3 regions of the Bacillus tuaregi genome follow, and region 3 is predicted to be linked to each of the others. Evidence: riboswitches for the same ligand, from Rfam matches in the RefSeq annotation. Region 3 holds a riboswitch; each other region holds the start of a gene.
The links. A riboswitch is a leader RNA that binds a small molecule or an ion and turns the genes downstream of it on or off. The one in region 3 is predicted to bind thiamine pyrophosphate.
Positions count from the first base shown of each region.

Region 1: another riboswitch for thiamine pyrophosphate. It lies ahead of thiC (phosphomethylpyrimidine synthase ThiC); the one in region 3 lies ahead of BQ5321_RS13360 (acetylornithine deacetylase).
Region 2: another riboswitch for thiamine pyrophosphate. It lies ahead of thiM (hydroxyethylthiazole kinase); the one in region 3 lies ahead of BQ5321_RS13360 (acetylornithine deacetylase).

Region 1 covers NZ_LT629730.1:94,855-97,129, forward strand. The annotation lists gene thiC (phosphomethylpyrimidine synthase ThiC) at 1-1,042, opposite strand, end outside; TPP riboswitch at 1,194-1,308, opposite strand; gene BQ5321_RS01160 (DUF4183 domain-containing protein) at 1,511-1,894, shown strand; gene BQ5321_RS01170 (DUF4183 domain-containing protein) at 2,135-2,275, shown strand, end outside.
Region 2 covers NZ_LT629731.1:2,572,521-2,574,795, reverse strand. The annotation lists gene BQ5321_RS14660 (4-oxalocrotonate tautomerase) at 1-109, shown strand, start outside; gene BQ5321_RS14655 (branched-chain amino acid aminotransferase) at 299-922, shown strand; TPP riboswitch at 1,001-1,111, shown strand; gene thiM (hydroxyethylthiazole kinase) at 1,197-2,003, shown strand; gene thiD (bifunctional hydroxymethylpyrimidine kinase/phosphomethylpyrimidine kinase) at 2,019-2,275, shown strand, end outside.
Region 3 covers NZ_LT629731.1:2,308,251-2,310,525, forward strand. The annotation lists gene BQ5321_RS13360 (acetylornithine deacetylase) at 1-880, opposite strand, end outside; TPP riboswitch at 983-1,083, opposite strand; gene BQ5321_RS13365 (ABC transporter permease) at 1,190-2,275, opposite strand, start outside.

The DNA.
Region 1 (2,275 bases), on a different contig from region 3:
ACGATTTCATGATTTCACAGATGTCCTCGAAGTGTGTATATAAAAAGTTTTCTTTATGGTGGTGTAAGCACCATTGTGCCATGATCGAACCACCGCGAGAGACAATCCCCGTTACACGCTTGGCGGTTAACGGGACATATCGTAAAAGAACTCCCGCATGAATCGTGAAGTAATCCACGCCCTGCTCGGCTTGTTCGATTAAAGTATCACGGTAAACCTCCCAGGTCAGATCCTCCGCAACCCCGTTTACTTTTTCCAGCGCCTGATAGAGTGGGACCGTTCCCACAGGCACCGCTGCGTTACGAATAATCCATTCCCGTGTCGTATGGATGTTTTTTCCGGTAGATAAATCCATAATATTATCAGCGCCCCAGCGCGTTGCCCAGGTCATTTTTTCAACCTCCTCCTCAATCGAGGATGAAACAGCAGAGTTGCCAATATTCGCATTAATTTTCACATGAAAGCTGCGACCGATGATCATGGGCTCGGCTTCCGGATGGTTGATATTAGACGGAATAATCGCCCGACCCTTTGCCACCTCATCCCGTACGAATTCAGGCTTCATCTTTTCCCTAATCGCGATGAATTCCATTTCAGGCGTGATGATTCCCTTTCTGGCATAATGAAGCTGCGTAACATTTTGGCCTTTTTTCGCACGTAATGGTTTCCGCTTTAACCCAGGGAACACGTTACGATTGGCGCGTGGATCGTTTGCCTTTAGATAGCCATTATCCTCAGGCTTGATACCCCGACCCAGATACTCCTCCACGTCGCCACGCTCATGAATCCATGGGCTGCGAAGGGCAGGAAGACCTTTCGTAATATCAACGGAATAATCTGGATCTGTATAAGGTCCACTCGTGTCATATACACGAACAGGTGGATTCTCGGATTCTCCGAAAGAACCACTGGTCGGGCTTAACTCGATTTCCCGCATCGGAACCTTCATGTCAGGCCGAGAACCAGTGACATAAACCTTCTTGCTACCTGAAAAATTTGCCTTGATGGAAATTCTTTGTTCGTTTGCAGAATGGTTGGACATGGACATCATAAATCTCTCCTTTTTTTGAAAAATAAAGGACAAGATACCGATCACAACAAGTGGAAAGCTGATAACGCTTATGAAGTACATAAAAAAGCCGGTATCCAATCAAAGGTTGGACCCGGCTAATCTGTATGCAGAAGTAGTATGGCTACAATTATGCTAACTTCCCCACGCTGGTATGAACCAGATCAGGTCCCAAGAGTCAAGAAACTTCAACGCGTTCCTTTCTCAGCCCAACTCATTGGACTCCCCTAGTTATTTCTATTCGATTCGAGATTAGTATACAGGAGGCTTTTTTAAAATAAAAGAAAAAAATGGAAAATAGGAATGGGGACATAGGGACAGGTCCGTTATCCTATGCTGGGGCAAGGGACCTTTGTCCCTCAAAAATCAGCTAACAAACAATCAACTTGTCCAATTCCTTAATAGAATAATACTAATCATTGAAAAAGGAGGTGACACAATATGGCACTCCAATTGATGAAGCTTCTTGTTACTGCTACAACCACCACTGAAATTGTTCCTGCGGATACAAGATTTTTTCATGTCACAAACGCTTTAACAGCGGCCGGTTCTACTTTAACCATTGATGCGGCAAGTTTTTTTGACGATGCAGGTGCAGAAGTTACATCGCTTCCGACATTAGCCGCCAATAATAGCTACTTTAATGTTTACGTGAATGGTGTATTACAAATGGAAGGTATCTCAACCTATACACCTGGTGCAACCGGTGTCGGTTCATTGGCTATTGATGTTCCAGCAGGAGGAGGAGACATTCCAGCAGATACACCAATTGTTGTTGAGGTTCTAAATTATGCTCCGTCTTCTTCTACAACGGTTACAACCTAATGAAAAAGAAAAAGGAGTCTTGCAGGCTCCTTAACTTCATTCATCAGAAGTTCTCCACTTCTACAAGTGGGAGATGAATGCAAAGGGTGCTTCGATTCAGTGGGGGTTCAAACCCTGGCTGAATGAAGTTAAGCCTCCGGCGGATGTCACGGATTTTTTAAAGGTAGTTTATCGAGTGAGCTCAGGTAATCCGGACGCAAATTCGACGAGCGAATTTGATAGAAGAAAGGACAGTTTTTTATGGCTCGTAAATCATCACGTCCGCATAAAAAATTTCTTCGTGATTTTTCACTTTTGATAAAAAATATATACATTCAGCCCAGAGTAACTAGATTCTTTTATCAAGCAAAACATAATATCTGCCTGGAGAAATACCAGGTG
Region 2 (2,275 bases), 260 kb from region 3:
ATCAGAAACTCTTGGAGCTCCGAAACAAACTGTTCGTGTATTAGTTACGGAAATGCCTAAGACACATTGGGGAATTGGTGGAGTACCTGCCAAAGACCTTGGAAGATAATTTCTCATATTATAAAAATCGAACTGATCTGACATCAGTTCGATTTTTTGCGTTACCCATCTTATAGTTTGAAGCAATTCCCATGAAAATATTTGCAATTTCTCTGCAAAACCTTCAATATTATTAGCGATACAACCATATACATACCTTGGATGATTATGAATGAATACTACATAAAGGATGGGTAACATGCTACGAAAACAAATAATGTTATACGTTGAGAGATTATTAGCTGAAAAACAGTCAGCAGAAGGTGAAAAATACTCTGTTGAATTGTATAAGGAAGAGAAGGATTACATTGAGCGGCATAGATTGCTGCCGGAGGACTCGTCTGTAATCCTTATTGAAAAAGATCCAGCTTCTAGGTTTCAACAAGTATATATTGAAAGAAGCAATAAAGAAACGGAAGAATTATTAGCTGAGGAATCGACCGCTTTTTTAGATCAGCCTATTGGATATTTTAAGCAGAAGCTTGATGAATTTATGTACTTGGAATCTCCATGGTTTGAGGTGATTGGTGTTGATGCGATTTCATTTGAAGCAGATAGTGTTTTTTACCATTATGATGTCATGCTGGGCTTAAAACTACCAAAAAAAGCAGAAAATAGGATCAAAGCCTTTTTAACTACCAATCTTCAGCAGGAAGATGCAACGTTTGATTTAATGTTTAGTGCAAATGACGGACTTTGGGATTTGAATTTTTCATTAAATAATCTAATGGAGTACAAAGAGAAATGGACGATACGGGAAGCCTATCATGCGATCTATGAGCTGCTGTTTCATTTGGTCGAGGAAATTGAAGAAGGTAGTTGAGCATTAATGTTTATACTACTTTCTAATTTCCTTCTTTACATTTTCTCAGTATAGCATTATGATTAATAAGAATATTAGAACATCTACTGGGGGTGCCCATCTTTTTGGGCTGAGAGAAAGACGGCTGTTTTTCAACCCTTTGGACCTGATCCGGATTATACCGGCGTAGGAAAGTAGGGAGTCAATCACTTTCTTTCTCGGCTACAACAAGTCAGGTCCAATAATGGGTCTGGCTTTTTTTACGTAAAAAAGGATGTTTAAGGAGGAATGGGAAATGAGAAAAACTATGGTACATGGACTGTTAAAAAGAATAAAAGAAATGAATCCACTCATACATAATATTACAAATATAGTAGTGGCTAATTTCTCTGCTAATGGGCTGCTAGCTCTTGGGGCATCGCCGGTTATGGCCGATGCTGTGGAAGAAGCAGCTGAAATGGCAAAAGCTTCTGCAGCTGTCGTCATCAATATGGGTACGTTGAATCGTGATACGGTAGAAGCTATGATTGCTGCTGGGAAAGCAGCAAATGAGAGTAATATTCCGGTCATTTTAGATCCTGTTGGTGTTGGTGCGACGTTCTTCCGAACTCAATCTGCTCAAATGCTATTAAAGGAAGTGCAATTTTCCGTTATTCGCGGTAATAGTGCTGAAATTGCAAATCTTATTGGAGAGAAATGGGAAGTAAAGGGTGTTGACGCGGGAATGGTGAAAGGTGATGTTTATAGCCTTGCTCGAGATGCCGCTAAAAGCCTTCATGCAGTAGTAGTTGTGACAGGAAAGGAAGATATAATAAGCGATGGTACCGTAACAAATGTTGTTTATAATGGTCATCCACTATTAACCAATGTTACAGGTACGGGCTGTTTGCTAACAGCTGTGATTGGGGCCTTTGCCGCTGTAGAAAAGAATTATTTGAATGCAGCAACTGCAGCACTTGTTTTCTATGGAGTGGCTGCTGAAATAGCCGCTAACAAAACAGAAGGACAGGGACAAGGTAGCTTTCAAACTGAATTTCTCAATCAGCTTTCACTTGTATCTTCGTCAGAAATTGATTTATATGGGTCATTTACTAGATTATAAGGAGGAGATTATCCTATGTATAAAGCGCTAACGATTGCAGGCTCTGATTCTGGAGGCGGTGCAGGAGTTCAAGCAGATTTAAAAACCTTTCAGGAATTGAATGTTTTTGGGATGACCGCTATTACAGCGGTTACAGCTCAGAATACATTAGGTGTACAGGGAGTTCAAGCAATATCGAAGGAAATGATTGCCTCACAAATTGACTCAGTAGCTGTGGATCTTGGTGTTGACGCATTGAAGACGGGGATGCTGTTTTCAAGCGAAATCATTCA
Region 3 (2,275 bases):
CCTGCTCATATGTTTCATTTGGATAAAAATGAACCGTAATCCATAACCGACATTCATCTGCAATAAAGGCAGCATGTCTTCCCCCTTCAATGACGGCAGGGTTAATGGTGTTGGTTCCTGCTGGAAAGCCTGGATAGCTTTTCATAACAGCCCAATGTCTTTCTAGCTCCTGCAGGCCTTGCATAATTTTCATCATTTTTTCAATGGCACTGGCTCCAAAAAGCTTTCCCCCGGCATGGGTCATTTCTCTTCGTGTTGCATCATGGAAGGTCTTCTTGCTTTTGACGGTAATCCAGCCAGTAATTACCCCGCCTTGACCTTGTATATGTAAATCACTTGTATCGACAACAACGGCAAAATCAGCCTTATATCCTCTTTTACAGCATTCCAATGTACCTGCTTCCCCTACTTCTTCCCCGATAACAGATTGAAAGGTCAGGTCACCTGGTAGCTCAATTCCGGCTTCATGAAGCAGCTGGATAGCAAATAACGCGCCGGCAAGACCACCCTTCATATCAGCAGCTCCCCTGCCTATTACGGCTCCATCTTGAATAATAGGAGAAAATGGATCTAATACCCATTCTTCATCTTCATTGATTTCGGCTACATCGATATGACCATTAATGATGAGACTTTGAAAATAGTCTGATTCACTGCCTTTTAAGACACCAACAACATTGGGGTCGCCTGGATATACATCCCATTGGTCAACCTTAAAGCCTCTTTCTTTTAGAAATGCGGAGACAAATCGCTGAGCTTCCTCTGTATTCCGGGCAGGCGGTGCAGGTGTTTTATAGCGAATTAATCTCTCTAGTAATTGAATAAGCTCTTCTTTTCGGTCTTCAACCTGATTTAGCAGCCCTTGTAAAGAATTTTCCATGCATAATCTTCCTCCTGATGACAATAAAAAAACCACTTCTCACATGAAAGAAGTGGTTTTCTGATTATCACATTGTTAATTCCATATACATACGTGTATAAAGACAACGATCTACCACTTTCCTTCGCTAGCATTACCTAGTGCAGGTTCAAGGGTTAAGGCCAATGCCTCTCTCAGCTTCAAAAGCACCCCTAGTGTTACTTGGTTAATAAAATTGTATATTCATATAGTTACATAATTTGGAGAGTAAATCAATAGCTTTATTTGATTTTTAATACTATTCGTATAATCTGGTGCCATACACTGATATTAGTGTATGGCTGCTTTGATTTGTTTTGTGTAGAAAAAGCGAACGATGAAAAAGTAAATCACTTGGATTACAAAGAAAACACCTAACACAATAACGGATTCTTTAAACAAATTATAATTGAACATATGAGAAAGTGCAGTAAGTGCTACGGCCCCATGGATAAGCGCCACAATAATGGGTGCGAAGAAAAGTATTGCTGTTTGTCTGTTCAACACCTTTTTTAATTCTTTTTCAGTTAAACCCATTTTGGCTATTGCTTTAAATTTTTGTTTGTCTTCGTCTAAGTCCGTGTAGAGGCGGAAATAAAGAAAACTCCCAGCAGAAACGAAAAAGACAATTCCGATGAACAACCCTACAAACATGATCGGTCCATATGTCTTATTTATCTGATAAACTTTATATTCACCAACGGTAATTTCATGCGGTAGTAGTTCCTCATACAAGGTTTCAGAAGCTTTTAAAACATTTTTTTCTCCATCTATGGCTTGCCATGCATGAAAGCTTATTTCTTCATTAGGAGTGGGAAGCTTTTCGTAATCATGATCTGTGATAACATAATAAGAATTAGGTGCAGGTAAGGCTCTTGAATAAATGACTTCATTTGGTTTCAATGTTACACCTGAGTTCAACTCAATCGTTTGGTTCATTAACTCTTCTGTCTGTCCATAAGCCACTCCTTCAAATTCTGCGACTACTATCTGTCCATCCTGAAGCTCAATCTTTTCTTCTCCAATCAAGTCTGCAAATCGGTTATAATCAGACTGCTTAGCTATTAAAACACTGGGACCTTTACCTATTTCATAGTATCGGAGCATCATCTGGGCTTTGTTTGTCTCAATTTGTGCGTCACTTAATGTTTTATTAATGAAAGATACATCTTGTTCTTCATTATCCTCAAATTCCATGTAGGTAAGCGTGTTGGGGGTCATTATTTTTGTTCCTTCTGTAAGTAACGTTTGAAATCCAAATAATGTCCCAATCGCACTGAACGCTACAGTCGAAACCATCGCTACCATGAAGAAAGTCCGTGCATTATCTTTCATTCGAAAGGAAAGATCAGAAAAGAGAAGCATATTTGTTTTATA